DNA from 2 places in the Isoptericola sp. 178 genome. Region 2 is predicted to be linked to the other one. Evidence: predicted binding sites of a transcription regulator. Region 2 holds the regulator's gene; the other holds the start of a gene.
The links. Region 2 encodes HspR, which represses chaperone genes until heat shock. Its sites were predicted from a motif close to AAGTTGAGTCNNNNNGACTCAACTT; they were not measured.
Positions count from the first base shown of each region.

Region 1 (15,165 bases), on a different contig from region 2:
TCGTCGGTACGCTCGGACCCGCCGCGCCGGCGACCTCCGTCGGCCGGACTCCCGGACCCGGAAGGAACGTCACCCGATGGCCCAGACCTCGTCCCCGCCCCTGCCACCGCTCCCGCGTGCCTCCACGCAGGGGCACCAGGCCCGGCACCTGCTCGCCGTGCCCGACGACGTGGCCGTCGACGAGGTCGAGGTGCTCGCCCTGTCCCGGTTCAGCGGCACCCGCTGGGACGTCGTCCCGGCGGACCTGCCCGGCGCCGACCTGCCCGCCGGCCGGATCGCCGGCCCCGGCGAGCCCGGTGTGCTCCGTCTGACGCGGCACAGCCACGTCCACGGCCCCTACGCGCCGTCCGGCGACGGGTTCGAGCCGGGGCTGCCCGCCCGCTCCGCCCTCGTCTTCGACGTCGTCTGCCCGCGCGAGCGCTGGGACGACGCGCCCTACCCCGGTGGCGGCGACCGCGACGGCCTCGCCCGGGCGTTCCCGGCGGGTCTGCCCACCCGCGAGGAGGACCGGGTCGTGCAGTGGCTCATCGCGGCGGCCCGCCGCCTCGGCGGTGCGGTCCGTCTGGACGTGGCCGGTCTCTGGGACCCGGCCGAGGCCCAGCGCCGCGGCGCCGGGTCCGGCGTCGTGCTGACCCCGGACCCGGGTGCGGCGGTCGACCTCACGGTGTGGTCCGACGTGTGGCTCGACCCCCAGGCCGCCCACCGGGTGCTGCAGGAGGTCCATCCCCGCGTCGTCCTGGCCACCCAGGGCGCCGACTACCAGGGGCCGCCGCAGGGTATCGCCGACAAGCCGCTGTACCCGGGCGAGAAGATGGACCCGGACCTGCGCCGTGAGGTGCACGCGCGGGCGGACGACTTCGACATCGCCGCGCTGCAGGCGCCCGTCGTCCTGGACGGCTACGGGCTGACGATCGACCTCGGCCACGACGGCTGGGTCACGGTGGAGGTCAGCGGCGACGAGGTGCTGCCGCTGCTGGTCAAGGAGCTGCCGTGGGCTGCCGCCGGGGCGATCTGCTACCGCGTCGTGTGGGACCCGCCGGACCAGTTCGAGGCCCAGATGGAGTTCCCGCAGGCCGGTCTGGTGGTCGCCCGCAAGCGGGCCGCCGACCTGGTGGCCAAGGTCGCCGCCGCGATCCACGCGGCCGTCGGCGGCGAGATCGCCGACGAGTCGGAGTTCCTCCTCGCCCCGGAGGACCTGGGCTGACGGCCCCGGTCAGCCGGCGGCGGAGCGCTCGCGGGCCAGCAGCGACTCCTTGACCGCCGGTCCGTACCGGAAGCCGCCCGTCGTGCCGTCGCTGCGCAGCACCCGGTGGCACGGGACGAACAGGGCCGCCGCGTTGTGCGCGCACGCCCCGGCCGCCGCCCGGACGGCGGCCGGGCGCCCGGCCCGGTCCGCGTACTCGGCGTAGGTGACCGGGGCGCCGGGCGACACCTGGCGCAGCACCTGCCAGGCGTGCTCGCGGAACGGGCCGGACCGCTGGACGACGGCGACGCGGCCGACGGCGTCGAGGTCGCCCGCGTAGTACGCGGCGACGGCCGCGGCCGGTCCGGAGACCGCCGCGTGCCCCGGGTCGACCTCGGTCACGGCGGTGGGGCGCAGGTCCGGGTGGACGAGTCCGACCAGCGCGTCGACGTCGTCGGTCCAGCCCGAGGCCAGGACGGTGCCGTCATCGGCGACGAGCGTGAACGCTCCGTCGGGGGTGTCGAGCGTGGTGGCGGCGATCATGGGGTGTTCCTTCCAGAGCGGGGTGCGGCGGCCTGCCACACGTGCCGGGCGGCGTACGAGCGCCACGGGGCCCAGCGGTCGGCCCGGGCGGCGAGGGAGGCGTCGTCGGGGAGCCCCAGGGCGCGGGCCCCGGCCCGCAGGGCGGCATCCCCGTCCAGCCAGACGTCGGGGTCGCCCAGGACCCGCAGGGCCACGTAGCCCGACGTCCACGTGCCGATCCCGTGCCGGGCCTCGAGGGCGGCGCGCAGGTCGGCGGTGTCGGCGCCCACGTCGACGGTGAGGGTGCCGTCGGCCAGGGCGCGGGCCGTGTCGACGACGGTGCGGCGCTGCCGGGCGGGCAGCGCGAGGTGCGTCCCGTCGTCGGCGGCCACCTGCGCGGCGGTGGGGAAGAGACGGTCCAGGCCGTCGATCGTCGACGGGTACGGCGTGCCGGCGGCCGACGTGAGCCGGTCCAGGTGCGTGCGGGCGGCGGCCACGGAGATCTGCTGTCCCACGCAGGCGCGGACGACGATCTCGTGGGCGTCCACGGCCCCCGGCACCCGGGCCCCGGGGCGGGCGGCGACCGACGGGGCGAGGACGGGGTCGTCGGCCAGCGCGGTGTCGACGGCCACGGGGTCGGCGTCCAGGTCCAGCAGCCGGCGCAGCCGGGCGACCGCGGTGGCGACGTCCTGCCACGAGGACAGCTCCAGGTGGGCCGCGAGCCGGCCGGGTCCGACGGGGGGCCCGGCGGTGACCGCGACGGCACCCGGGCCGTGCGGCAGGTGCAGGGTGCGGGCGTAGCGGGCGGTGGGGCCGTCGAGCGAGGCGGTCTCGACGCCCGCGACGGCGCGGGCCGCCAGGTAGGCGACCGTGCCCGCGGCGTCGAACGGCTCGCGCACCGGCAGGGTGAGGTCCAGGTGGACCCGGTCCCCGGCCGTCGCGGTGCCGACGGGTGCCGGACGCCGTCGCCGCAGCTCCGTGGGCGTGGTGGCGAACACGGCGCGCACGGTGTCGTTGAGCTGGCGGATGCTGCCGAACCCGGCGGCGAAGGCGACGTCCGCCACGGGCAGGTCCGTGCCCGTCAGCAGGGTGCGCGCCGTCTGGGCGCGCTGGGCGCGAGCCAGGGTGAGGGGGCCCGCGCCGAGCTCGGTGCGCAGCACCCGGTGCAGGTGGCGGGGGCTGTAGCCCAGGCGTGCGGCGAGCCCGGCCACGCCCTCGCGGTCCACGACGCCGTCGGCCACGAGCCGCATCGCGCGGCCCGCGGCGTCCCGGCGCACGTCCCAGGCGGGGGTGCCGGGGGTGGCCTCGGGCAGGCACCGCTTGCAGGCGCGGAAGCCGGCGTCGTGCGCGGCCGCGCTGGTCAGGTAGAACGTGACGTTCTCCGGCTTGGGCGTGCGGGCGGGACAGGACGGCCGGCAGTAGATGCCGGTGGTGCGCACGGCGGTGACGAACTGGCCGTCGAACCGTGCGTCGCGCGCGGCGATGGCGCGGTAGCGCTCGGCCCGTTCGTCGGTCATGGCGTCATCGTCACCCGGCGGGCGGCACGATGGCTAGCGGGAATCGGACACGACGATGGGACCCCGCGTGCGGGCGGGCCTCAGACGGCGGCGCGGATCCAGTCGACGACGACCTGCAGGTACTCCTCGCGCGCGGGGGAGGGCGAGAGCGCGAGGTCGTGCATCCCGCCGCGGATCGTGACGAGGCTGACGTCGTCCCCCAGCCGGGGGGCGATCGCGCGCATCTGGTCGACGTCGAGCACCGTGTCGCTGCTCAGGTGCTCGGTGCGGGTCGTGCGGTCCGAGGTCACCACGAGCACCGGGATCTCCAGGTCCAGCCCGCGCGCCAGACGTCGCTGCGACCGACGGACGGAGCGGAACCAGGCGGCCCGCACCGGGAACGGCTCGAGCGGCTTCCACGCGGGGTCGAAGTCCCACTCCCCCTCGTGCGCGCGGTGCAGGGCGCGGGGGTAGGCATCGTCGAGATGGCCGAGCACGGCCCGGGGCGCCAGCGGGGCGACCGCCTCGGCGACGGCGGCGGAGACCCACCGCACGGGAGCAGGGGCGTGGTGCTCGAACCACGGACTGTTGAGCACCAGCGCGTCGGCGCGTCCCGGGCGGGCCGACGCCCACAGCGGCACGACGAGGCCGCCGGTGGAGTGGGCCATGACCACGAGGTGTTCGTGCCCGGCCGCGCGGACGGCGTCGGCGGCCGCGTCGAGATCCACGGCGTGGACCGCGAGGTCCGGTTCCTGGTTCGGGTCCCGGCCGGCGGCGGCGTGGGCGTCCCAGGATCGTCCGTGGCCGCGCAGGTCGACGGCGTAGGCCGCGAACCCGGCCGCCGCCAGGGCCCTGGCCACGTGGGGGTGGAAGAAGTAGTCCGCCAGGCCGTGCACGACCAGCACGGCGACCCGTGCCGGGGCGCCCTGCGGGGCCACGGACGGCGTGTGGCGGACCAGGGTGGCCGTCGCGTCGTCGGGCAGGTGCAGTGTCCGGGCCTCGAACCCGTCGCCCAGCAGGTCCGGGTGCCAGTCGGTGCCGGGCGTGGGGGCCGTGCCGTCCTCGAGCTGCGTCATGGCCCGAGGCTAGCGGCCACGGAGGGTCAGCGCGGAGCGGCGGGCGGGGTGCCGTCCGGGTCCTGCGGAGGCTGCTGGGGGCCGGCCGGGGGTTGCTGCGGACCTGCCGGCGGCTGCTGCGCGGGTCCCTGGTACGGCGGGGGGTAGGGCTGCGGTGCGGTCTGCTGCGGTGGCACGACGGGCGGTGCCTGCTGCTGCGGCTGACCGTACCCGGGCGGGACGCCGCCGGCGGCGTAGGGCGCCGGGCCGCTCCCGGGTGCCCCCGCGGCGGGTGGACCCGGCCGCCGGTTGTTGCGCACGACGAGCGCGACCACCACACCCAGGACCGCCAGGCCGAGCACCAGGCCGACGATCCACCAGGGGAAGCCCGCGTCGTCCTGCTGGGCCGCGTCGGCGACGTCGTCACCGGTGCCGGTGGTGCCCTCGTCGGCGTCCTCGGTGGGCTCGTCGGTGGCACCCTCCTCCGGGGCTGCCGCGCCGTCGCCCACCGCGGAGCCGCGGGCGTAGACCTCGGTGACCTGGCCGAACGTGGGGGTCCACACGACGGTGGTCCCCTCGACCTCGCCCGTGGTCTCGGTGACCTCGCCGGGGAAGGTCACGGCGATGCGCATGTCGAAGCTGTCGAGGAGGCCCTCGGGCAGGTCGCCGGTGTCCCCCATGTCCGCGGCGTCCTCGCTGAGGTCGAAGACGCCGTCCACGACGAACTCGTCGCCCTCGCGGGTGACGGAGAGCTCGTCCTCCGCGCCGCCGGCCATCTCGGAGATCGGCTGGTCGGTGAACGTGACCTCCACGCCGGTGTACTCGCCGTCCGAGTACGGCTGCTCGGTGGACCCCTCGGGCATGCCCTCGGTGAACGAGTCGCCCCCCTCGTTGGACATGTCCCACAGCTCCTGGGGGTCCATGCCCATCGACTCGGCGAGCTCGTCGGAGAAACCCATGATCACGGTGCCGGACGCGGTGTCGTCCTCGTGCAGGGTCATGTCCCAGTCGACCTTCATGCAGCCGCCCAGGGCGAGCAGGCCGACGGTCGCGAGCGCCGCGACGGAGGCGCGCCGCAGCGGGTGCCGGCGACGGGGGCGGTTCGTGGCGGGCGCGTGGACGGGCGTGGTGGTCCTCACCGTTCCAGCATCGCCGACCGGGCGGGGACCGGCACCCCGGCCCCGGGTCGCCCGGCAGGATTCACCCGCGGTGCCGGGCGACGTCCCATCAGCGCCGACCCTCGCGTGGCGACGCAAAGTTGAGCGGAATAGACTCAACTCTGCGGAGGTTGACCTCAGCAGTCATCACGACCCCGGACCCGGAGGATCCATGGACACCAAGTTCACGACGATGTCGCAGCAGGCGATCGGCGACGCCGTGCAGTCGGCATCGGCGGCCGGCAACCCGCAGCTCGAGCCGGCCCACCTCCTGTCGGCGCTGCTCCAGCAGACCGGCGGGGTGGCGGTCGGTCTGCTCGAGGCGGTCGGTGCCAACCCCCAGCAGATCGGGCAGAAGACCCGCGCGGCCCTCGTCGCGCTGCCCACCGCCAGCGGTGAGGGCGTGGCCCAGCCCTCGCCGTCCCGCGCCATGCAGACCGTGCTGAGCACCGCGGCCCAGGAGGCCGAGGCGCTCGGCGACGAGTACGTCTCCACCGAGCACCTGCTCATCGCGGTCGCCGCCGGCCGCTCGGCCGCCGCCCAGGCCCTCACCGACGCCGGCGCCACCGCGGACGCGCTGCGAGCTGCCCTGCCCGCCGTCCGCGGCTCCGGGAAGGTCACCAGCCCCAACCCCGAGGGCACCTACAAGGCCCTGGAGCAGTACGGCACCGACCTGACCCAGCAGGCCCGGGACGGCCGGCTCGACCCGGTCATCGGCCGGGACGCCGAGATCCGCCGGGTCGTGCAGGTGCTGTCCCGCCGCACCAAGAACAACCCCGTGCTCATCGGCGAGCCCGGTGTCGGCAAGACGGCCGTCGTCGAGGGGCTGGCCCAGCGCGTGGTCGCCGGGGACGTGCCCACCTCCCTGCAGGGCAAGCGGCTCGTCGCCCTCGACCTGGCCGGCATGGTCGCCGGGGCCAAGTACCGCGGCGAGTTCGAGGAGCGGCTCAAGGCCGTCCTGGAGGAGATCACCGCCTCCGACGGCGAGGTCATCACCTTCATCGACGAGCTGCACACCGTGGTCGGCGCGGGCGCCGGCGGCGAGGGCGCCATGGACGCCGGCAACATGCTCAAGCCGATGCTCGCCCGCGGCGAGCTGCGCATGGTCGGCGCCACCACGCTCGACGAGTACCGCGAGAACATCGAGAAGGACCCCGCCCTGGAGCGGCGGTTCCAGCAGGTGTTCGTCGGCGAGCCCTCCGTGGAGGACACGGTGGCGATCCTGCGCGGCCTCAAGGAGCGCTACGAGGCCCACCACAAGGTCACCATCGCCGACTCCGCGCTGGTCGCCGCCGCGGCGCTGTCCGACCGGTACATCTCCGGGCGCCAGCTCCCGGACAAGGCGATCGACCTGGTCGACGAGGCCGCCTCCCGGCTGCGCATGGAGATGGACTCCTCCCCGGTGGAGATCGACGAGCTGCAGCGCGCCGTCACCCGGCTGGAGATGGAGGAGGTCGTCCTCAAGGACTCCGACGACACGGCCTCCCGGGACCGGCTGGAGAAGCTGCGCGCCGACCTGGCCGATCGCCGCGAGGAGCTCGCCGCCCTCACCGCGCGCTGGGAGGCCGAGAAGGCCGGCCACAACCGGGTGGGCGACCTGCGCGCCCGCATCGACGAGCTGCGCACCGAGGCCGACCGCCTGCAGCGCCAGGGCGACCTCGAGTCCGCCGCGCGCCTGCTCTACGGGGAGATCCCGCAGGTCGAGCGCGAGCTCGTCGAGGCCGAGCAGGCCGAGGCCTCCGAGGAGGCGGCCGAGGAGGCGGCGCACGAGACGCCGATGATCGCCGACAAGGTCGGGGCGGACGAGGTCGCCGAGGTCGTCTCGGCCTGGACCGGCATCCCCGCCGGCCGCATGCTCCAGGGGGAGACCGAGAAGCTCCTGCACATGGAGGACGTGCTCGGCGAGCGGCTCATCGGGCAGCAGGCGGCGGTGCGCTCCGTGTCCGACGCCGTGCGGCGCTCGCGGGCCGGGGTGGCGGACCCCGACCGGCCCACCGGGTCCTTCCTGTTCCTCGGGCCGACCGGTGTCGGCAAGACCGAGCTCGCCAAGTCCCTGGCCGAGTTCCTCTTCGACGACGAGCGCGCCATGGTGCGCATCGACATGTCCGAGTACTCCGAGAAGCACTCGGTGGCGCGGCTGGTCGGCGCACCCCCCGGGTACGTCGGCTACGAGGAGGGCGGGCAGCTCACCGAGGCCGTGCGCCGCCGGCCCTACTCCGTGGTGCTGCTCGACGAGGTGGAGAAGGCCCACCCCGAGGTCTTCGACATCCTGCTGCAGGTGCTCGACGACGGTCGCCTCACCGACGGCCAGGGCCGCACCGTCGACTTCCGCAACACCATCCTGGTGCTGACCTCGAACCTCGGCTCGCAGTTCCTCGTCGACCCGGTGATGGACCAGGAGGCCAAGCGCGAGAGCGTCATGACGGCGGTGCGCACGGCCTTCAAGCCCGAGTTCCTCAACCGGCTGGACGACGTGGTCCTCTTCGACGCGCTGTCCCTCGACGAGCTGGGACGGATCGTCGAGCTGCAGGTCGCGGCGCTCGCCCAGCGGCTGGCCGACCGGCGCATCACGCTCGACGTGACGCCGTCCGCCCGCCGGTGGCTGGCGGTCGAGGGGTACGACCCCGCCTACGGCGCCCGCCCGCTGCGGCGGCTCGTCCAGCGCGAGATCGGCGACCGGCTGGCCCGCCGGCTGCTGTCCGGCGAGACGGCCGACGGGGACACCGTCGTCGTCGACCGCGTCGAGGGTGCCGAGGGGCTCTCGCTGGCCTGATCGTCGCCGGGACGACGACGGCCCCGCCCTCCGTGCGGAAGGCGGGGCCGTCGGGCGCTCGCGGCGCCCGGACCGGTGCCGGTCAGATGCGGATGAACCGCGGGCTGCTCTGCCAGATCTGGCGCTTCACCACGCCGACGCCCGGACGGGCCGACTCGATGATCCGGCCGTTGCCGGCGTAGATCCCGATGTGCCCCGGCGAGTAGACCAGGTCGCCCTGCCGGGCGTTGCTGCGCGAGACGCGCGTGCCGAGGGAGGCCTGGGCCGACGACGAGCGCGGCAGGGTCTTGCCGATCGCCTTCTTGTACACGTAGGACGTGAACCCCGAGCAGTCGAACCCGGTGGCGGGCGACGTGCCGCCCCACGAGTACCGGTGCCCGATGTAGTTGTGGGCCACCCGGACGACCTTCTGGCCGCGGGTCATCTTCGGCTTGACGTGGACCTTCCGGTACTTGGTCGACTTCTTGAGTCCCTCGGCCCGGGCCGGCACCCCGACGACGCGGATCCTGTTCTTGCCCAGGTCGTACTTGCCGAGCCCCGGCCGGAACCGGACGACCCCGTACTTGTTGGTCTTCTTCACGGCGACCTTGTCGCCGGAGATGAACAGGCGCACCCGGCCCTGGACGGGCTCGCCCCACTTGCGCAGCTTCACCGTGTACTTCGGGCGGGTGTGCCACTTGCCCTTCGTGGCCGTGTGACGGCTCTTGGAGACGTACATGTTGGTCGTCGCCTTGGGCTTGATCCACACCCTGCGGTGCTTCGTCACCTGCTCCAACCCGGTGGAGGCGGCCGGCGCGACGACGACGCGGATGCCGTTGCGGCCGACGTCGTAGTGGGAGAACCCGGGGCGGAAGTGGATCGTGCCGTCCCCGTCGAGGCTCTTGACCGCGACCTTGGTGCCCTGGACGTAGAGCCGGACCCGGCCGGCGAACGCCTCGCCGTCCGCGGTCGCGCGGACCGTGTAGCGGGGGCGGGTGTGGCCCTGTCCCTTGCGGCCGGTGCTGCGGGACTTCGACACCGAGACGTCGGGCGTCGTGCTCACGACGACGGGCTCCTCGGTGGCGGTGCCGGTGTCCTCGGCGGCCGGTTCCTCGGTCGGCGTCGTGGTCGTCCCGTCCGTGGTGGTCGTCGGCTCGGGCGACGCGGTGTCCTCGACGACGGGTTCCGGCGTCGGGGTCGCGGTGCCGTCGGAGACCGACGTGTCGGTCGCGTCCGTGGTGGTCGTGCCGGCCGAGGTGGTCTCGTCGGCGACGGTCTCGTCCGTGGTGGTCGTGAGCGCGTCGTCGGCGGCGGCCGATCCGGCGCCGGCGACCAGCGTGCCGCCGGCGAGGGCCGCCGTGAGCGTCATGGCGACGGCGGCGTGGCGTTTCCTGGGGGTGCGCACGGCACCCTGCGGGCGCGCAGCATCCAGCGAGGGTGTGGACATGGGGTACTCCTCCAGCCGGCGAGATGAGCTGTCGGGTTAGGCCGAGAAGTGGTGGCCTGCCGCCGATGGACGGCTTCACCCCGAGGGTGGCGCTGACGTCACCCGAAGAACCTGGGTCTCCCGCTGCTGCCGTCGGTGCTCCGGTGGGCCGTCCCGTCGGCAGCACTGGGCACCGGGCCGGTCGCCGCCCGGTCTCCGGGCGACGACAGGACGCTAGCCCCGAAACGGTCGGAGGTCACGGTCAGATAACGGTCACCTCCTGCGCCGATGGTGGAGGCGGTGTGAAGGGATCCGGCGGCGGGACGCTGTCCGACATGACGGACACGGCGCGCCGGAACCGTCGGAAACGGCCGTCGACCGAGGGCCGGGATCGGGCGATCGACCCATCCGGGGTGCCGGGGAGGTGAAGATCGGGCACCGATCCGATGACGTTCCCGGCCGCTCAGTCCAGGAGCGAGCCGGTCCGCGTGCCGTCCACGACGGCCACGCACAGCCCCGTGCGGTCCCCGGCGGCCCAGGACTCCTCGCTCGGCGCCCAGACCACCAGCTCGACCCGTGTGGAGTCGTCCGCGCGCGCCTGCGGGCCCAGGAGGTCCGGGGTGCAGCCCCGCGCGGTGCGGGCCGCCGCCTCGTCCGCGCCGGGCCAGACGGCGTCCGCCGACGCGTCGGTGCGCCCGACCACCTCGGCCGCGTGCGGCTCGCCGCACGGCACCACCTCGACGCGTCCCACGGCGCCGTCGGTCGGGGCCTCGGCGAGGCACGAGCCGAGGACGAGCTGCACGGCGTTGACGGTCTCCGGCGCGGTGACGTCGGCCGCGACGGGTTCCCACGCCTCCTCGCGCGTGCTCGTCGTCAGGTAGGAGGCCCCCACGGCGCCGCCGACCACGAGCAGGATCAGGGCGAGGACCGACAGCACCCAGATCCGGGCCCGGCGCCGCGCCGCGGCGCGCTCGGCCGGCGTGGGTCCGGGGACGCCCCAGCGGGCCCCGGGGTCCACCGGCCGGCGGTCCGACGCGCCCGTCGGTGCCGGGCCGGGGGAGGGACGGGCCGGACCCCGCGTCCCGTCCGGGGCGGGGCCGGACGCCTCCGGGCCGGGCGAGGCGAAGGAGAGGTCGTCCTCGGGGCGCTCGGTCATGGGAGCCAACCTACCGAGCCGGGCGCTCCTTCCGGGTCCGGGCGGTTCAGACCCCCACGCGGCGCTCGACGCCCGGCAGGTCGTCCTCGCGCAGCACGTCGGACAGCCGTCGGCGGTCCAGGCGGCGCACCCACCCGGCCCGTGCGCCGTCCGGTCGCGCCTCCTGCAGCACCCACCGGCGGACGCCGAGCGCGGTGAGGCGCGCGCCGATCGCCAGGACGTCCTCGCGGGTGTGCACGGTGGGGTCGACGGTGGTGCGGATCTCGTGGTCGACCCCGGACTCGACCACGAGCCGGGCCGACTCCCACGCCGCCCGCCCGGACGGTGCCGCTCCGGTGACGAGCTCGTACCGGTCCGGCACCGCCTTGATGTCCAGGCCGACCCAGTCCACCAGGGGCAGCACGCGGGCGAGCCGGGTCGGCCAGGGGCCGCCGGAGTGCACGCCGACCTCGAGCCCGAGGTCGCGGACGTCGCGGCAGGCGTCCGCCAGGCCGGGCTGGAGGGTGGGTTCACCGCCGGAGATCACCAGGCCGTCCAGGAGGCTGCGGCGCTTGCGCAGCAGCTCGAGGACCTCCGACCAGGTCGCACCGGGCCGCCGCCGGGGGTCGATCAGGGAGGGGTTGTGGCAGTAGGTGCACCGCCACGGGCATCCCTGGGTGAACGCGGTGGCGACCAGACGACCGGGCCGGTCGACCGTCGAGAACGGCACGAAGCCGGCGATGCGCAGCGGTGCCCGGGCCGGCGCGTCAGGCGACATCGACGGTCACCGCCGCGGGCTCCCGGGAGGCCGCGGGCTCCCGGAACGGCACGCGCTCGGCGTACTCGCCCTGCTTGCCGGTGTTGAAGGACGCCACGGGGCGGAAGTACCCCATCACCCGGGTCCACACCTCGGTCCCGGCGCCGCAGGTCGGGCAGGACCGCACGTCGCCCGCGAGGTAGCCGTGCGTGGCGCAGATCGAGAACGTCGGCGTCACCGTGAGGTAGGGCAGCCGGTGGTTCTCCAGGGCACGGCGCACGAGCAGGCGGCACGACTCGGCGCCGGACATCTGCTCGCCCAGGTAGAGGTGCAGCACCGTGCCGCCCGTGTAGCGCCGCTGCAGCTCGTCCTGGCGGGCGAGTGCCTCGAACGGGTCGTCGGTGAAGCCGACCGGGAGCTGGGTGGAGTTCGTGTAGTACGGCTGCTCCGGGGTCCCGGCCTGCAGGATCCCCGGGTAGCGGGCGCGGTCCTCGCGGGCGAACCGGTAGGTCGTGCCCTCGGCAGGGGTCGCCTCCAGGTTGTACAGGTGGCCCGTGCGCTCCTGGATCTCGACGAGGCGCGTGCGCAGGTGGTCGAGCAGCTCGAGGGCCGTGGCGTGCCCGGCCGGCGTGGTGATGTCCTCGGTGTCGGCGGTGGCGTTGCGGATCATCTCGTTGACCCCGTTGACGCCGATGGTGGAGAAGTGGGCGTCGAGCGTCCCGAGGTAGCGCCGCGTCCAGGGGTACAGCCCGCCGTCCATGAGCCGCTGGACCGTCTCGCGGCGTGCCTCGAGACCGTCGGCGGCGAGGTCGACGAGGCGGTCCAGCGCCGCGTACAGCGCCTCGCGGTCCGGGCCGTGGACGTGCCCGAGCCGGGCGCAGTTGATCGTGACCACGCCGAGCGAGCCGGTCTGCTCGCCGGACCCGAACAGCCCGTTGCCGCGCGCGAGCAGCTCGCGCAGGTCGAGCTGGAGGCGGCAGCACATCGAGCGCACGTCGCCGGGGTTCAGGTCGGAGCTGATGAAGTTCTGGAAGTACGGCGTGCCGTACCGCGCGGTCATCTCGAAGATCTCCTCGGAGATCTCGGAGTCCCAGTCGAAGTCCGGCGTGATGTTGTACGTCGGGATCGGGAAGGTGAACACCCGGCCGGCGGCGTCCCCGGCGGACATGACGGCCACGAACGCCCGGTTGATCATGTCGGACTCGGCCTGCAGGTCGCCGTAGGTGACGTCGAGGACGTCGTCGCCGACGACGGGGTGCTCGTCGGCGAGGTCGGGCGGGCAGGTGAGGTCGAAGGTCAGGTTGGTGAACGGCGTCTGGGTGCCCCAGCGGGACGGCACGTTGAGGTTGTGGACGAACTCCTGCAGGGCCTGGGTGACCTCGGCCTGGCTGAGGCGGTCGACGTGGACGTACGGGGCCAGCAGGGTGTCGAAGGAGCTGAAGGCCTGGGCCCCCGCCCACTCGTTCTGCAGCGTGCCGAAGAAGTTGACGATCTGCCCGAGCGCCGAGCTCAGGTGCCGGGGCGGCCAGGAGGCGACCGCCCCCGCGACCCCGCCGAACCCCTCGGACAGCAGCTGGCGCAGCGACCACCCGGCGCAGTAGCCGCCGAGCACGTCGAGGTCGTGGACGTGCAGGTCGCCCTGCCGGTGCGCGGCGGCCAGCTCGGGGGAGAACACCTCGTCGAGCCAGTAGTTCGCGATCGTCTTGCCCGCGACGTTCAGGACGAGGCCACCGAGGGAGTAGCCCTGGTTGGCGTTGGCGTGCACCCGCCAGTCGGCCCGGGCGACGTACTCGCCCACGGCGGCGGAGGCATCGATCTGCGTACCCACGGCGACTCCTCGCATCAGGCTTGTGAAGACATTCACGAGCCTAGCGAGGCGAGGGAGGGGGCCCTCCCGACACGCCGCGGCGGCCGGCGTGACATCGATCCGGACCGGCCGTCACCTCGGCGCCTCAGACCAGGTCGAGCATCACCGGCACGTGGTCGCTGGCGCCCTTGCCGCGTCGCTCGCCCCGGTCGACCGTCGCACCGGTGACCCGGTCGCGCAGCGCCGGCGAGGCGTACGCGAAGTCGATGCGCAGCCCCTTGTCCCGCGGGAACGCGAGCTGCTGGTAGTCCCAGTAGGTGTACGTGTGCGGCGCGGGCAGGTGCTCGCGCGTCACCTCCGTGTACCCCGCAGGTCCGAAGGCCTCGAACGCCGCCCGCTCGGCGGCCGACACGTGGGTCCTGCCCTCGAACGCCGTGACGTCCCAGACGTCGGTGTCGCGGGGGATGACGTTCCAGTCGCCGAGCAGGGCGAGCTGCGCCCCGGGGTCCGCCGCCAGCCACTGCTCGGCGTCGGTGCGCAGGCCTTCCAGCCAGGCCAGCTTGTAGGCGTAGTGCGGGTCGTCCAGCGCGCGGCCGTGCGGCACGTACAGCGACCAGACCCGCACGCCGCCGCAGGTGGCCCCGAGGGCGCGGGCCTCGAGACGCGGTTCCTCGTCGGGCTTGGCGAACGTGGGCTGGTGCGGGAACGACGTCGCCACGTCCTCGACACCCACCCGGGAGACCACGGCCACGCCGTTCCACTGGTGGTAGCCGGTGTGCGCCACCTCGTACCCCGCCTCCTCGAAGGCCCGGTGGGGGAACTGGTCGTCCCGGCACTTGGTCTCCTGGACGGCCAGCACGTCCGTCCCGGACCGTTCCAGGAAGGCCAGCACGCGGTCCAGCCGCGTGCGGACGGAGTTCACGTTCCACGTGGCGATGCGCACGCGAGCACCCTAGGACACATAGAGTGCCGTCATGGGTACTGCGCTCGTCACCGGTGCGACCGCCGGTCTCGGACTCGAGATCGCCTGGCAGCTCGCCACCGCTCGCCACGACCTCGTCCTCGTCGCCCGTGACGGCGAGCGGCTCGACCGCGTCGCCGGACAGATCCGGGCCGCGGCCGGTGTCCACGTCGAGGTGATCCAGGCGGACCTGGCGCGCCACGACGACGTCACCCGGGTCGCCGAGCGGCTCACCGTGACCGGCGCGGACCCGGAGGACGACCGCCGTCCGGTCGGCCTGCTGGTCAACAACGCCGGTTTCGCCCCCGCGCAGCGGTTCGTCGCCGGGGACCTGGACATCGAGCTCGACGCCGTCGACGTCATGGTCCGGGCGGTCATGGTGCTGTCCCACGCCGCCGTCGGTCAGATGGTCCCGCGCGGCCGGGGTGCCGTGCTCAACGTCGCCTCGGTGGCGGCCCTGACGGCGGGCGGCAGCTACGCCGCCGCCAAGGCCTACGTACGGACCTTCACCGAGGGGCTGGCCGTCGAGCTGAAGGGGACCGGTGTCACCGCGACCGTGCTCTGCCCCGGCTTCACCCGCACGGAGTTCCACGACCGTGCCGGCCTGAGCACGGAGGTCCTGCCGGACGGCGCCTGGCTGCACGCCGCCGACGTGGCGGCCGAGGCGCTCGCGGACGTGCGCCGCGGCGTCGTCATCTCCACGCCCTCGGTGCGCTACAAGGCGGCCGCCGCGCTGCTGCGCGCGATGCCCCGCTGGGCGGTGCGCGCCGTCGGGCACTACCGCTGACGCGCCCCCGTACCCTGGTACCCGTGACTTCCGCCGACTTCTCCCCGACCCCCCGCGAGCAGCTGCTGCAGCTCGTCAAGGACCTCGCCGTCGTGCACGGGAAGGTGACGCTCTCCTCCGGCAAGGA
Region 1 covers NZ_JAUQYN010000001.1:580,584-595,748, reverse strand. The annotation lists gene Q6349_RS02785 (hypothetical protein) at 77-1,204, shown strand; gene Q6349_RS02780 (methylated-DNA--[protein]-cysteine S-methyltransferase) at 1,214-1,726, opposite strand; gene Q6349_RS02775 (AlkA N-terminal domain-containing protein) at 1,723-3,222, opposite strand; gene Q6349_RS02770 (alpha/beta hydrolase) at 3,303-4,277, opposite strand; gene Q6349_RS02765 (hypothetical protein) at 4,304-5,395, opposite strand; gene clpB (ATP-dependent chaperone ClpB) at 5,586-8,186, shown strand; gene Q6349_RS02755 (C40 family peptidase) at 8,269-9,612, opposite strand; cyclic di-AMP (ydaO/yuaA leader) riboswitch at 9,617-9,760, opposite strand; gene Q6349_RS02750 (septum formation family protein) at 10,055-10,747, opposite strand; gene Q6349_RS02745 (anaerobic ribonucleoside-triphosphate reductase activating protein) at 10,794-11,504, opposite strand; gene Q6349_RS02740 (ribonucleoside triphosphate reductase) at 11,494-13,326, opposite strand; gene Q6349_RS02735 (exodeoxyribonuclease III) at 13,436-14,233, opposite strand; gene Q6349_RS02730 (SDR family oxidoreductase) at 14,265-15,038, shown strand; gene pyrE (orotate phosphoribosyltransferase) at 15,062-15,165, shown strand, end outside.
Region 1: a site for HspR is predicted at 5,512-5,536, ahead of clpB (ATP-dependent chaperone ClpB). Genes of this name have one in related genera too.

Region 2 (15,165 bases):
CAGCGCCTGCGCGAGGCGGCCGAGCAGGCCAAGAAGGAGCTCTCCTCCGCGACGAGCACCAACATCTCGATGCAGTACCTGTCGATGAGCGAGAACGGCCCCGTCCACCTGGACGAGAAGCTGACCCGCGCGCAGTTCCAGCAGATGACGCAGGACCTGGTCGACCGCACCAAGGAGCCGTTCCACGCCGTCATCCGCGACGCCGGCATCTCCGTCTCGGAGATCGACCACGTCGTGATGGTCGGCGGTTCGACCCGGATGCCGGCCGTCGCCGACGTCGTGCGCGACCTGACCGGCGGCAAGGACCCGAACAAGGGTGTCAACCCGGACGAGGTCGTCGCCGTCGGCGCCGCGCTGCAGGCCGGTGTCATCGGCGGTGAGCGCAAGGACGTGCTGCTCATCGACGTCACCCCGCTCTCCCTCGGTATCGAGACCAAGGGCGGCGTGATGACCAAGCTCATCGAGCGCAACACGGCCATCCCGACCAAGCGCAGCGAGATCTTCTCCACCGCCGAGGACAACCAGCCCTCCGTGGCGATCCAGGTCTTCCAGGGCGAGCGCGAGTTCACCCGGGACAACAAGCCGCTGGGCACCTTCGAGCTCACCGGCATCGCCCCGGCCCCGCGCGGCGTCCCGCAGATCGAGGTCACCTTCGACATCGACGCCAACGGCATCGTGCACGTGTCCGCCAAGGACCGCGGCACCGGGACCGAGCAGTCGATGAAGATCACCGGTGGCTCCGCGCTGCCGCAGGAGGACATCGACCGCATGGTCAAGGACGCCGAGGAGCACGCCGAGGAGGACAAGAAGCGTCGCGAGGAGGCCGAGACCCGCAACCAGGCGGAGTCCTTCGCCTACTCGATGGAGAAGCAGATCGCGGACAACCGTGACAAGCTTCCCGCCGACGTCGTCTCCGAGGTCGAGGGCGACATCGCCGCGGTGAAGACCGCCCTGGAGGGCGAGGACGCCGAGGCGATCAAGTCCGCCTACGAGAAGCTCGGTGCCTCCTCGCAGAAGATCGGCGAGGCGCTCTACTCGGCCGAGCAGGCCGCGGGTGCGGACGCCGGCACCGCCGGCACCACGGCGGGCGACGCGCCGTCGTCGGAGTCCGAGAGCTCCGACGAGGACGTCGTCGACGCCGAGATCGTGGACGACGAGGACGAGAAGAAGGACTCCCAGTGACGTCCGACGAGACGCAGGGCACCCCCGAGCCGCCGGAGAACGGCGGCTCGGGGGACTCCCCCTTCCACTTCACGGACAAGCGCAAGGTCGACCCCACCACCGGCGAGAAGCGCGAGACGCCCGAGGGCGCCCCCGAGACCGACGAGGCCGCGGCGTCGTCCGGCGAGGGCGACCCCCTGGAGGCGCTCGACTTCGAGCCGGTCGGCGAGGCCGCCGAGGACTCCGAGCTGCTGCAGGCCAAGGCCCAGGCGGCCGAGAACCTCGACGCGCTCCAGCGGGAGCGCGCGAGCTTCACCAACTACCGCAACCGGGCGCTGCGTGACCAGGAGGCCGCGCGGACCCAGGGCACGCAGGACGTGCTCGCGGCGCTGCTGCCCGTGCTCGACGACATCGAGCGGGCCAAGTCGCACGGCGAGCTGTCCGGCCCGATGGCGGCGATCGCGGAGAAGCTCGACGCCTCGCTCGGCAAGTTCGGCATCGAGCGGTTCGGTGCCGTGGGCGAGGAGTTCGACCCGACCGTGCACGAGGCGCTCATGCACAACACGGACGCCGAGGCGACCGCCACCACGGTGAACCTGGTGGTCGAGCCCGGTTACCGCATCGGTGACAAGGTGGTCCGCGCCGCCCGCGTGGGCGTCGTCGGACCGGAGTAGCCGCACGACGCCGGCTTCGTTCGGCAGTTCGTGCCTCGTTCGGCAGCCTGAGCTGCCGAACGAGGCACGAACTGCCGAACAGCGGCCGCGGCTCGTGCACGTGCAGCAGAAAGGAACGTCGTGACCGGCCAGGACTGGATCGAGAAGGACTTCTACGCCGCGCTCGGCGTTCCCAAGGACGCCGACGAGGCGGCCCTGAAGAAGGCGTACCGCAAGCTGGCGCGCCAGTACCACCCGGACCAGAACCCGGGTGACGCCGCCGCCGAGGCGCGGTTCAAGGAGATCGGCGAGGCCTACGCGGTGCTCTCCGACCCCGAGCAGCGGAAGCAGTACGACGCGCTGCGCTCCATGGCCGGCGGCGGCGCCCGGTTCGCCGGAGCGCCCGGTGCGGGTGGCGGCCAGGCCGGGTTCGAGGACATCTTCAGCTCCATGTTCGGCGGCGGTGCCGGCCGGGCGGGCGGCCCCGGAGGCCCCCGGGTCCAGTACCAGCAGACCGGCGGCGGCTTCGAGGACATCCTCGGATCGATGTTCGGCGGGGGCGCGGGCGGACGCCCGGCCGGGTTCGGCGGGCCCCAGCGCCAGAAGGGCGCCGACGTCGAGACGCGGGCCACGCTGCCCTTCCGCGCGGCGGTCGAGGGCACGACGGTCGAGCTGACCGTCGACGGCCGGAAGATGACCGCGCGGATCCCCGCCGGGGTCCACGACGGCCAGAAGATCCGGCTGCGCGGCAAGGGCCGGCCCGGCATGAACGGTGGCCCGGACGGGGACCTGCTCATCAAGGTGCACGTCGAGTCCCACCCCGTGTACGCGATGGACGGCGCGAACCTGCGCATGACGCTGCCGGTGACCTTCGCCGAGGCGGCGCTCGGCACGACCGTCGAGGTGCCCACGCTGTCGGGCGAGACGGTGCGTCTCAAGGTCGCCGCGGGCACGCCGTCGGGCCGCGTGCTGCGGGTCAAGGGTCGTGGCGTGGCGACGGCGAAGCGCACCGGCGACCTGCTGGTGACGATCCAGGTCGTCGTGCCGCAGAAGCTCAGCAGGTCGGCGAAGCAGGCGCTGGAGGAGTTCGCGGCACAGGTGGACACCGGCGACGTGCGCGCGGAGCTCGGCGCCCAGGCCGCCCAGTAGGCACGCACCGGTAACCTCAGGGCGCGAGGGAGGTCGAGATGGTCACCGACGACGCACCGGTGCTGACGGTCTCGCAGGCCGCGCAGCTGTCCGGCATGCACCCGCAGACGCTGCGCCAGTACGACCGGCTCGGTCTGGTCGTGCCCCGGCGCGCCCGCGGGCGCGGGCGCCGCTACTCCCGGCGCGACGTCGCCCGGTTGCTCGAGGTGCAGCGCCTCGCCCAGGAGGAGGGCATCAACCTCGCCGGGATCAAGCGCATCCTCGACCTCGAGCACCAGGTCGGCCAGCTCGAGCGACGGCTCTCCGAGCTGGCGGGGCTCATCGCCGCGCGGGACGAGGCGGAGGGTCGCGTCTTCGCCGCCGGCACGGGTGGTGACGTCGTCGCGGTGCCGCTGGGCCGCCGCGTGCGACGCTCGGAGCTGCGGCTCGACATCGACCCGCGGCGGGAGCGGGGCGGTGCACTGGTCCTGTGGCGTCCCTCGCGCGACCGCGGGTGAGGCGACGGCGCCGACCGCGGAATTTGGAAATGCCGTCCTTTCGCAATTCACGAATCGCTCGGTAAGCCTCCCCTGATCTTTCGAGGTCGCCTTTGGTTTCTCGGCAGGAATGTCGAGACGCGCCTATCATCGAAATGGTTCGGCGATGATCCAGCGACCCGAGGAGCGGCCATGACCACGCTGATGGAGATGCCCGAGGTCACCGAGTGTTCGGTGGAGGGCTGCAGCTACAACCACGACCACGACTGCCACGCGGGTGCCGTCACGATCGCCGGGGTCCCCGGTGACGCCGCCTGCGCCACGTTCATCCCGCTCGGCACCAAGGGCGGGCTCGACAAGGTCGTCGCGCACGTCGGCGCCTGCCAGCGCATCGACTGCGTCCACAACAAGGACCTCGAGTGCGGCGCCTCGGCGATCCGCGTCGGGTCCGGTCCGCAGGACGACCACCACGCCGACTGCCTCACCTTCACCGAGGCCTGAGCACGCCGCGCAGCACGACCAGAGCCCCGGACGGGAGATCCGTCCGGGGCCCTCGTGTCGCGGTGCGGGCCGTCAGCGCCGCAGGTGCTCGAGCAGGTCGAGCGCCGCCTCGTGGTCACGGGGCAGCCGCTCCATCCACACCCGGACCGGCCGACGCATCGTCTCGGAGACCCCGAGGATCTGGGCGTTCCGCTCGATGATGCGACGCACGCCCTGGGACAGGCGCGGGATGTCCGCCGACCGCTCGCACAGGACGGCGAAGACGCCGTCGCTGAGGGACGCCATCGGGTGCCCGCCGCCGAACACCTGGTCCAGGGTCCGCCCCACCGACGCGGCGCGTGCCATGCGTTGCCAGGGGTCCAGCGCCTCGACGGCCACGTCCACCACGACCAGGCAGTGGGACTCGGACGCCTCGACGCCGTCACGTTCCGCCCGTCCGTAGGTCTCGCGCAGCCGCTCGCCCAGGTAGTCCCCCGTCGGCAGGCCGGTCGCGGGATCACGGACACCGCTCAGGGCGGGCCGGCGCTCCCGTCCCAGCGCCCAGCCCAGGGCCGATCCGCGGACCGCGTCGACGTCGACCGGGGAGCCCACCGTCCGGAACAGGCAGGCGACGTCCTCCAGCGTCTCGTCCAGGGAGATGCCGGCGGCGCTGCGGGCGTTGCCCAGCCGGTGCGCGGGGGCCTCGGGCGAGCGGCCCTCGATGATGGCCTCGACGACCGCGTCCACGGCCGGGTGGTACCAGTCGCCCGGGCGCAGCCAGACCTCCGTCAGGCTCGTGGTGCGCCAGCGTTCGCGCGTGGCGACGGCGACGGTGTCGCCGGGCGGCAGGCTCATGCTGATGTGACTCTCATGGCCCCCCACTATGACGCAGAAACCCGCGACGTGTGCGGGTGAAACCGGCCCGGATCAGCCCGCTCGGCCGGGCGGCGACGTGCACGGGGTACGGATAGAGTGTGAGCGTCCCGTGTCGACGCGGGTGCAGAGGCCGACAACCGGGCGAGAAGCGGACGAGTGTGACCGACGTCTACGTGGGATCGGACGGATCAGCTCCCAGCGACGGCGAGCTGATCCTTGAGGTGCGCGGAGGCAGCCTCGAGGCCTACGGCGCCCTCTACGCACGGCACAGCGGCGCCGCCCGGGTCCTGGCGCGCCAGTACGTGCGGTGCGACGGCGACGCCGACGACGTGGTCTCCGACGCCTTCCAGCGGGTCCTCGGCGTGCTGCAGCAGGGCAACGGACCGGACACCCACTTCCGCGCGTACCTGTTCACCGTCGTGCGCCGTCTCGCCGCCGACCTCGCCCACGGCGCGCGCCGCACCCGGCCCACCGACGACGACGGGACCTTCGAGGACGCGATGGGTCCCTCCTCGTCCCCCGAGGACCCCGCGCTGGCCGGGTTCGAGAGCTCCGTGGTCGCCCGTGCCTACGACGGCCTCCCCGAGCGCTGGCAGGCCGTGCTCTGGTACACGGAGGTCGAGGAGCTCTCACCCGCCCAGGTGGCGCCCATCCTCGGGCTGACGCCGAACGGGGTCTCGGCCCTGGCCTACCGCGCCCGGGAGGGGCTGCGGGTCGGCTACCTGCAGCAGCACCTCTGCGGCGACCCCGCCGACTCCTGCCGGGCGGTGAACCCCCTGCTCGGTGGTTACGTGCGCGGCGGGCTCGCCCGCCGTGAGGTCGCCAAGGTCGACCGTCATCTCGAGGTGTGCCAGGACTGCCGGACCCTCGTGCTCGAGCTCGGCGACGTCGCCCACGGCATGCGCGCCGTCGTCGCGCCCCTCGTCGTCGGCCTCGCCGGGACCGCGATCCTCGGTGCGCTCCCGCTGGGCACCGCGACGATCGGCGCGGGCGCGGCGGCGGGTGCCGGCGTGGGAGCCGGTGCCGCGGGTGCAGGGGCGACGGCCGGGACCGTGGGGACCGGGGCGACGGCCGGGAGCGCGGGCGCCACGGCCGCCGGGGCCTCGACCGTCGCCGGGACCTCCACGGCCGCCGGTGCGGGTGGGGCCGCGGCCGCCGGCGGGGCCGGAGCGGCCGGCGCCGGAGCAGCCGGCGCCGGAGCAGCCGGTACCGGTGCCGCGGGGGCCGGCGCCGGAGCGGCCGGTGCGGCCACCGCGGGCACGGCCACCGGGGCGGCCGCCGGCGGATCGGCCGTCGGCGGAGCGGCGGCAGCCGCCGGTGCCACGGCAGGGGCTGGTGCCGCCGGCGCCGCGGGAGTGTCCGGGGCGGCTGTCGTCGCCTCGACCGGCGCCGTGGCCGCGGCCACGGTCGGGGTCGTCTCCGTGCTCGGGGTGATCAGCGACGCCGACGCCGCGCAGGAGGTCCCGGACGGCGCCCCGGTGGCGGTCGAGGCGTCCCCGTGGCCGTCGGCGGACGCCGAGGGGCGGGCCGACCCGTCTCCCGGCCCGGACCCGCAGGAGGACCCCACCGACCCGGCGAACCTGCCGTGGCTCGCGGACGACCCCGGCATCCCGGTGCCGGCCGCGGTCAGCGTCCATGTGCCCGACGCCGACGCCGAGCTCCGGCCCCGCGCGACCGACTACCTCACCGTCCAGGTCTCCAACCCCGGAGGGCTCCCGGCCGTGGACGCCCACGTGCGGCTCACGTTGCCGGCGGGCATGCAGCACGCTCCGTCCTCGGCCATCCAGGGTGCCGGCGGCACCGTGCCGCGTCCGCTGACGGTCGAGACCCTGCCGTGCACCGCGACCGCGGAGCCGCAGCGGGTGCTGTGCCGGCTCGGCACGATCGACGCCGACGAGCAGACCACGGTGCGGGTGCCCGTCGTCGTGCGGGACGGCGGGTCCTACGACGTGATGGCGGAGGTCTGGGCGGAGGGCCTGGAGGTCCGCCGGCTGGCTCTGCCGCCGACCCGCGTGGGCTCGTTCGGCCCCGAGCTGACGACGCGGGCCGCCGACGCCGAGCTCGCCGCCAACCCGGGTCTGGGCACGGTCCCGTTCTCGGTGCGCAACACCGGCGACCAGCCCACCGGCGACGGGTGGGCCGTCCGCCTCCGGGTGCCGGCCGGGCTGGTGCCGCACTCCGTCACCGGCGGGCTGGACTGCGAGCCCTCGGCCGGCGGCGCCGGGGTCTGGTTCTGCTCGGGTGCCGTGCTGCAGCCGGGGGAGGCCGTGGACGCGGCCGTGAGCGTCGTCGTCGACGGCAGCACCGAGGCCGGTGCGTATACCGTCGACGTGGAGCCCGTCGCCGCCGACGACGGTCCGACGATCGCCGCCGCGTCCTCGGTGGGCGTGCCGGAGGGCTGGGCCGGGGTGCTCGCCGGGGTCGGTGGGGTGCAGGCCTCCTGCCGTGCCACCGGCGGCGTCGGCGTGGCCGACGCCGTGGTCTCCGGCACCTACACCAACACCACCGGCTGGACGGTGACGGTCGCGCTCGCCGCCGCCGGGTCGACCGCGACGGAGCGCCCGGTGCTGGTCCCGGGGGCGCGGGCCACGCTGACCGTGCCCGACGGGCTGCGGGTACCGGCGGGCAGGGCGACCTGGACGGTGTCGACCGTTGTCGCCGGGGAGACGTACAGCCGCGTCGTGGCCTCGGGCGCCCACGGCGCGGCCGAGTGCTACGACCCCCGGTGGGAGGTCGAGACCACCGCCGAGGCCGTCAACGTCGAGGGGCGGGTGAGCGTCCGGGGCACCATCGTCAACCGCGGTGACGAGCCGATGCAGGCGGGGATGTCGGCACTCGGTCGGGAGGCCGACCGGGTGCGGCTCGGTGCCGGCGAGAGCAGCACCTTCACGGTCCCGACCGGCAGCACCGCGACGGACGCCGGCCGCGTGACCTTCGACCTGTACCGCTGGGTGCTCGACGTCGACGGGGACGAGCCGGTCGTCGGGGTCGTGCCGGCCACCGCGCCGACGGCGACGTACCCGGCGGCGGCGATCGCCCCCGCCGTGGGCAAGGTCGTCCCCGCGGGTGCCTGCCGGTTCGACCCGGCCGCGGAGGTGTCGACGGGCACCTTCACCGTGCCGCTGGACAACTCGGCCTCGACGCTGCCGGTGGTGTTCCGGGTCGAGCTCGGCGACCGGTTCGAGCAGCTGCGCCTCGGGGGCGGGGAGTCCGCGAGGTTCGAGGTCGAGGTCCCGTGGGGGACCGACGAGGCCGTGGTCAGCGCCGACGGACGGAGCCTGGTGACCGTCGACGTCGGGTTCGCCGGGTGCGCGACCGCACCCGCTTCGCCGGACGTCGACGTCACGGCCGCCGCCCGGTGCGAGGACGGTGACGCGCGGCTGGTGGTCGACGTCCGTGAGCGGGACGGCCACGACTGGCGCGCGACGCTGCTGCGCGACGGCGACGAGGTCGCGGCCCGCGACCTGGCGGCCGACGGTGCCGTCCGGTTCGTCGTCGACGCCGACGGCGCGCGCCTCGCCGCCGGGGAGGTGACGGTCAGCCTGACCCGGAGCGTGGAGGGCACCTCGACCACGGTCCGCCGGACGGTCGAGCACGGAGGCACCCGCTGCGTGGTGATCGCCCCCTCCGCGTTCCTCGACGAGGGGTCCCTCGAGACGGAGTCCTCCGGCGACGGGACGACCTCGTGGCGCGAGGTCGGGGTCGTCCTGGACAACACCGGCTCGACCGTGGAGGTCGACTTCCGCGTCGAGGGTCCCGGGGGCGACACCGAGGTGACGGTGCCGGCACGCGCGACGCGGACCACGGAGGTCCAGCGGGTCGACGGCCGACAGGGGGGACGCTGGACGGTCTCCACCGAGACGTGGTCCACGACGCTCGACGTCGCGGCGTTCACGGGGGCCGAGGCCGGCTGGTGCGCCGAGCCGATCGGCTGGGGCCAGCGCTACGCCACCGGTGAGGTGCGGTCGTGGAACGGCGTCGACTACCGCTACCGCGGCGTGAGCGGCGACGAGGGGGACCCCCCGGGGCAGGTGGGGCGGTCCGAGCGCAACGGACGGGCGCCGGGCGGGACCGACGGCAGGTTCGACCGGTCCGAGCGGACCGAGACCTGGGCCGGCGGCTGGTCCCGCTGGGAGCAGGTCGGCGACTGCGAGGAACGCTGAGCCGGCCGGCGGGCGGCCGGCCGACCCCGGTGCTCAGACGACGCCGTAGAGGCGGTCTCCCGCGTCACCCAGGCCGGGCACGATGAACTTGTGCTCGTTGAGCCGCTCGTCGACCGCGGCGGTGACGATCTGGACGTCGGCGCGCTCGCCGATCGCCTCCTTGACGACCTCCAGGCCCTCCGGCGCGGCCAGCAGGCACACGGCCGTCACGTCGCGCGCGCCCCGCTCGAGGGCGTAGTCGATCGCTGCCACGAGCGTGCCGCCGGTCGCGAGCATCGGGTCCAGGAGGAAGACCTGCCGGTCGGTCAGGTCGTCGGGCAGACGGTTGGCGTAGGTGACCGCCTCGAACGTCGACTCGTCGCGCTGGAGCCCGAGGAACCCGACCTCCGCCGTCGGCAGCAGTCGCGTCAGGCCGTCGAGCATGCCGAGGCCGGCCCGCAGGATCGGGATGACGATCGGGCTCGGGTGACTCATCCGGACACCGGTGGTCGTCGTGACCGGCGTGCGGATCTCCTTCTGCTCCGTCCTGACGTGCCGGGTCGCCTCGTAGGCGAGCAGCGTCACGAGCTCGTCGACCAGCAGCCGGAAGATCGGCGACGGTGTCGACTCGTCACGCAGCACGGACAGCTTGTGGGCGACGAGCGGGTGGTCGGCGATGTGCAGGCGCATGGTCACACGGTACCGGTCGCGCCCGGGCGCGGACCGCACGGCGGCGGGCCCGGCCGGTCGTGCCGGCCGGGCCCGCCGGGTCCCGCGTGCGGTGCCGGTCAGCCCTGCCGGAGCCGGCGTCGCACCAGGAACAGGCTCGCACCGGCCGCGACCAGCAGCGCGGCGACGGTGATGGCGATGCCGACCGCAGCCCCGGTGCGGGGCAGCTCGGCGTCCGGTGTGCCGTCCGCCACGGGCACCGGTCCGTCCGCCTCGTCGCCGCCGCCCGCCGGGGTCCCGCACCCCTCGGACGGGGGTGTGACGTCGACGACGGCGGGCTCGCCGGGACCAGCCCCGAAGCTCACGCGCAGGGCGTCGCCCGGAGCCTGGCCGGGCCACGCGAGCCGACCCGCGAGGGGCTGGTCGGTGAGCTCGACGGCGGACCCGTCCTGCGCCAGGAACGTCACGGTCAGGGGCCTCGCGTCCTCCGGCTGCGCGCCCTCGGGCAGGGCGACGTCGTAGACCAGGACGGCTTCACCCGCCTCGCAGACGGCGGTGACGTCGCGGGGTTCGGGAGCGCAGGTCGCGTCGGTGAAGGTCACCAGGTCCCGGGGGTACAGGGCCGTGGTGGCGCCGACCGCGGTGTACCCCTCCGGCAGCTCGCCGAACGTGCTGCCCTCGGCGGCCTCGGCGACCACGCCCTCGTCCGTCGTGGTGTAGGTGACCTCGACGCCGTCGCGGGGGGCGACGAGCTCGTCGCCGGCCGTGCCGCAGAGGTCGACGGGCGTCGGGGGCTCGGGCACCACGACGACGGGTCCGTCGTCGTCGCACCCTGTCCGGGAGAACTCGAAGGTCCACGACGTCGCGGCCCCGTCGGCGAGCAGCACGTCCGCACCGGGGGTCGCGGTGACGGTGGCCTGCGAATGGTCGTCGGCCCAGGTGACCGAGTACTCGGCCAGCTCGGACTCGGGAAGCTCCACGCGGCCCTCGGTGTCGCACGCCTCGACGGGTGCCGGCTCCGGCAGTGTCACCGGTTCCGCGACGTCGCACGGGGGCACCGTCACGAGGTCGTCGAGGTCGTCGTGCCGCCAGTCGACGAGGTGCCCGGCGAACCCGCCGTCCGGCCAGACGATCCGCGTCGGGATCTCGAAGCCGTCGCTGACGTCGGCGACGTCCTGCTGGACGCCCCAGCCCGTGCCGCAGACGTCGGCGGGGAGGTTCTCGACGGGGAAGTCCTCCTCGTCCCAGAAGCTGTGCCCGTCGCGCTGGACGAGCAGCTCCTGCGGGCCGGAGTTGTGCCATGCGGCCGGCTGGTCCGGGTGCACCTTCTCGTAGAGGTACAGGCCGGTGACGAGACGCTCCTCGGGGGCGGCCTCGGCGGCACAGGGCGTCGTCTGCCCCGACCACTCCCGGTCCCACTGGTCGTCGTCGAGCGCATCCACGGCGACGTGCCAGGTGTGCGCGACGGAGCCGTCGTGGTCGAAGGACGCGGCGTACCGGGAGGTGAACCCGGCGTCGTCCAGGATCTCGTCGTCCACGGTGACGGTCACGCGGGCCCCGTCGTAGTACCGCAGCTCGACGTCGAGGCCGTCGCACGTGGCGGTGACGTCGGGGGTGTGGGCGGAGGCCGGTGCCGCGGCGACGAGCAGGCTCCCGAGAGCCAGCGTCGAGGTCGCGATGCTCGCCAGCAGTCGTCTCACGATGATGGTGGTCCCTTCGGCAGGAGGTCGAGCGCGCGCGGTGGCGCGCCCGATGTGGTGGGGGAACGATGCTCATCCCATCACCGGACCGGCCGAAAAGGAACAAAGATGACAATCCTCTGAGGGTTTTCACCCGCTGCCACCGGTGCGGCGGGCCGCCTCTACGCTGGTCGGGGGACGACGACGAGGAGCAGCCGTGGACGAGCGTGGCCTGGCCCTGCCGTGGGCCGACGATGCCTTCCCGCCGCGCACGCTGAGCGAGCGTCGCGTCGTGTGGGACCACCTGATGGGCCTGGCCCTGCACGAGGCGACCCACGCCCTGGCGACGGACGACGTGCCCGTCGGTGCCGTCGTCGTCTCCCCGGACGGGCGGCTGCTCGGCCTCGGGCACAACCGCCGCGAGCAGACCGGGGACCCCACGGCGCACGCCGAGGTGCTGGCGCTGCGCCAGGCCGCGGCGAGCTGGGGGGAGTGGCGGCTGACCGGCTGCACGCTGGTGGTGACGCTCGAACCGTGCGTGATGTGCGCCGGGGCGCTGGTGGCGGCCCGGGTGCAGCGCCTCGTCCTCGGCGCGTGGGACCCCAAGGCGGGGGCGACCGGCTCGGTGTGGGACATGGTGCGCGACCAGCGGTCCCTGCACGAGGTCGAGGTGATCGCGGGCGTCCGTGCCGAGGAGTGCGGTGCCGTGCTGCGGGAGTTCTTCGAGGCGCGCCGCTGACCGCGCCCGATCGCTGTGGGTATGAAATCTGCAGCTCTGGAGCTCTCGAGGCTGCAGATTTCATGCCCACAGCGGTGTGGACGGCGAGCCGTGGGGTCGGGACAGCCCGACCATGAGGACGTGGGTCCACCGCATTCCGCGCCGGCACGCGCCTGCCTAGTGTCGAGGACATGACCAGCACACCTGCGGCACCGCGCGACACCGCGCCGGCCGTCACGAGCCTGCCGGGGCTGCTGCGTGCACCCTGGGCGGGGGCCACCTGGCGCGGCCTCGCCCAGCTCGCGCTGGGTTACCTCTGGCTCGTCTCCGTGGGCCTGGTGGTCTTCGACCTCGTGCTCGTGGCGGCCTCCCTCGTGCCCGCGCTCGGGCTCGGCCTCCTCCTGCTGCCGCCGGCCCTGTGGGTGGCCCGGTGGTTCGCCACCGCCGAGCGTGCTCGCCTCGCCGCCCAGACCGGCGTCGTGCTGCGCGACCCGGGACGGCGGCGCCCGACCCGGCCCGGCTGGTGGGGGTGGACGACGGCGGAGCTCGCCGACCGGCGCGGCTGGCTCGCCACGGCGTACACCCTGGCCGGACTGGTCGTGGCGACCGTGTTCCTCACGCTCGCCGTGGCCGCGGCGAGCGGTGCTGTCGCGGCCGTCGTCCTCGGGGCGCGCCGCGTGACCGAGGCTGATCTCACCGCGCTGTGGGCGGTGCCGATCGCCGTCGTGCTCGCCTGGTTCGCCGCCGTCCTGGCCCAGCTCGGCACCCTGGCGACGACCGCGTTGGCCCAGGCGATGCTCGGCGTCTCCCCGGCGGCCGAGGCACGTACCGCACAGCGCGCCGCCGAGGCCGAGGCGCGCGCTGCCGAGACCGATGCCGCCACGGCCCGGCAGCGTGCCGTCGAGCTCACCGCCACCCGTGCCGCCGCCCTGGAGGCGGCCGACGCCGAACGGCGCCGCATCGAGCGGGACCTGCACGACGGCGCCCAGCAGCGTCTCGTCGCCCTCGGTGTCGCGCTCGGCTCGGCCCGCCGCGCTGCCGACCGGGACCCGTCGGCCGCGGTGGCGGCCGTCGAGCACGCGCACGCCGAGGTCAAGGAGACCCTGGCCGAGCTGCGCGACCTCGTCCGCGGCATCCATCCGGCGGTGCTCGCCGACCGCGGCCTGGACGACGCCCTGTCGGCGCTCGCGGCACGCAGCCCCGTGCCGGTCCGGGTGGAGGCCGGCCCCGGCCTGGACGCCGTGGGCGCCGGGGTGCAGGCCGCCGCCTACTTCGTCGTCGCCGAGGCGCTGACCAACGTCGCCCGGCATGCCGCGGCCACCCGCGCCCACGTGCGTGCCGCCGTCGTCCCCGTCGCCGAGGGCACCGACCGCCTGCTGGTCGAGGTGTCCGACGACGGCCGCGGCGGCGCCGAGGCGCGTCCCGGCTCCGGGCTGGCCGGCCTGCGCGGCCGTGTCGCCGCCCTGGACGGCACGTTCGACCTGACCAGCCCGCCCGGTGCGGGCACCCGTCTGCGAGTGGAGCTGCCGTGCGTGTCGTGATCGCCGAGGACTCCGTCCTGCTCCTGGACGGCCTGACCCGGTTGCTGCAGACCGAGGGGCACGACGTCGTCGGGCACCGCACCGCCGAGGAGATGGTCGCCGCCCTCACCGCGCCGGGCTCGTCGCTGCCGGACCTGCTCGTCACCGACGTGCGGATGCCGCCCTCGCACACCGACGAGGGTCTGCGTGCCGCCGTGCACCTGCGCAGCCTGTATCCGGAGCTGCCCGTGCTCGTGCTCTCGCAGTACGTCGAGCAGCGGTACGCCGCCGAGCTGTTCACGCACGGCACCCGCTCGGTGGGCTACGTCCTCAAGGACCGCGTGGCCGACGTCGACGAGTTCCTCGACGCCGTCGCGCGGGTCGCCGCCGGCGGCACCGTCCTCGACCCCGAGGTCGTCTCGCAGGTGCTCGCCCGATCCCGGCACGACCTGGACGACCTCACCGCCCGGGAGCGCGAGGTCCTCGGGCTCATGGCCGAAGGACTGTCCAACTCCGCGATCGCGGACCGGCTCGTCGTCGGGTCCGCGGCCGTGGAGAAGCACGTGACCAACATCCTCACCAAGCTGGGGCTGCCCGTGGACGCGGACACGCACCGCCGCGTCCTGGCGGTGCTGCGCTGGCTCGACCGGAACGGAGACGCACGATGAGCCAGGACCTGTCCCCCTCGGAGCCGCGCCGCAGCGGCGCGGCCCGGGTACTCCTCACGATCGGCGTCGTCGTCGGCGTGCTGATGGTGGCCTGGGCCGCCCTGCTCCTGGTGGACCGGGCGCTGTCCGAGACGCGCACCGACCTGGAGTCCTACGACCCCGTCGGGCAGGTGGAGCTGGTCGCCGACGGCGACGTGACCGTGCGGGCCGACGACGACGCCACGGACGTGAGCGTCGAGGTCGTCTCCCGCGGCGGACTGGCCACCCCGGAGTACACGGTCGCGACCGGTGACGGGTCGCTGGTGCTGGAGAACATCTGCCCGGACCGGGTGTGGTGGTCGTGGACCTGCGCCGGGGAGCTGCACGCCGTGGTGCCGGCCGACACGGTGGTGATGGTCCACACCGCCAACGGCGAGGTGCGGGCCGAGGGGCCGACGGGCGCCGTCGAGCTGCAGACGTCCAACGGCGACGTGGTCGCGACGGACCTCGGCGGTTCGTTGGAGGCGCGGACCTCGAACGGCGAGATCGACGCGACCCGGGTCGGCGGGGACGTCGACGTGCAGTCCTCGAACGGCCGGATCGGCGTCGTGGACGCCGCCGGCGGGGTCGTCGCCCGGTCCTCCAACGGCGACGTCGAGCTGCGGGACGTCGGCGGGGACGCCGAGGCCCGGACCTCCAACGGCGAGATCGACGTCTCGGGCGCCGCCGGCGACGTCGTGGCCCGGACGAGCAACGGCGACGTCACCGTGGTCGGCGACGGCGAGCCGGTGGCGCTGACCATCGAGACGTCCAACGGCGAACAGGTCATCGAGGCCCCGACCGACCCGGGGGCGTCGCGGACCGTGGAGATCCACAGCTCGAACGGGGACGTCGCCTACCGGGCGCCCTGACGCGGCCGCCTCAGATCGCCGGGATACGGATCCCGAAGACCTCGTACGCGGCCCGGCGTGCGGCGTGCCAGCCGGACATGCCGT
Region 2 covers NZ_JAUQYN010000004.1:146,199-161,363, reverse strand. The annotation lists gene dnaK (molecular chaperone DnaK) at 1-1,182, shown strand, start outside; gene grpE (nucleotide exchange factor GrpE) at 1,179-1,835, shown strand; gene Q6349_RS13915 (DnaJ C-terminal domain-containing protein) at 1,956-2,963, shown strand; gene Q6349_RS13910 (heat shock protein transcriptional repressor HspR) at 3,002-3,460, shown strand; gene Q6349_RS13905 (DUF1540 domain-containing protein) at 3,632-3,940, shown strand; gene Q6349_RS13900 (hypothetical protein) at 4,013-4,774, opposite strand; gene Q6349_RS13895 (sigma-70 family RNA polymerase sigma factor) at 4,954-8,958, shown strand; gene upp (uracil phosphoribosyltransferase) at 8,992-9,627, opposite strand; gene Q6349_RS13885 (LPXTG cell wall anchor domain-containing protein) at 9,726-11,306, opposite strand; gene tadA (tRNA adenosine(34) deaminase TadA) at 11,593-12,024, shown strand; gene Q6349_RS13875 (sensor histidine kinase) at 12,195-13,544, shown strand; gene Q6349_RS13870 (response regulator transcription factor) at 13,532-14,191, shown strand; gene Q6349_RS13865 (DUF4097 family beta strand repeat-containing protein) at 14,188-15,081, shown strand; gene Q6349_RS13860 (NAD(P)/FAD-dependent oxidoreductase) at 15,092-15,165, opposite strand, start outside.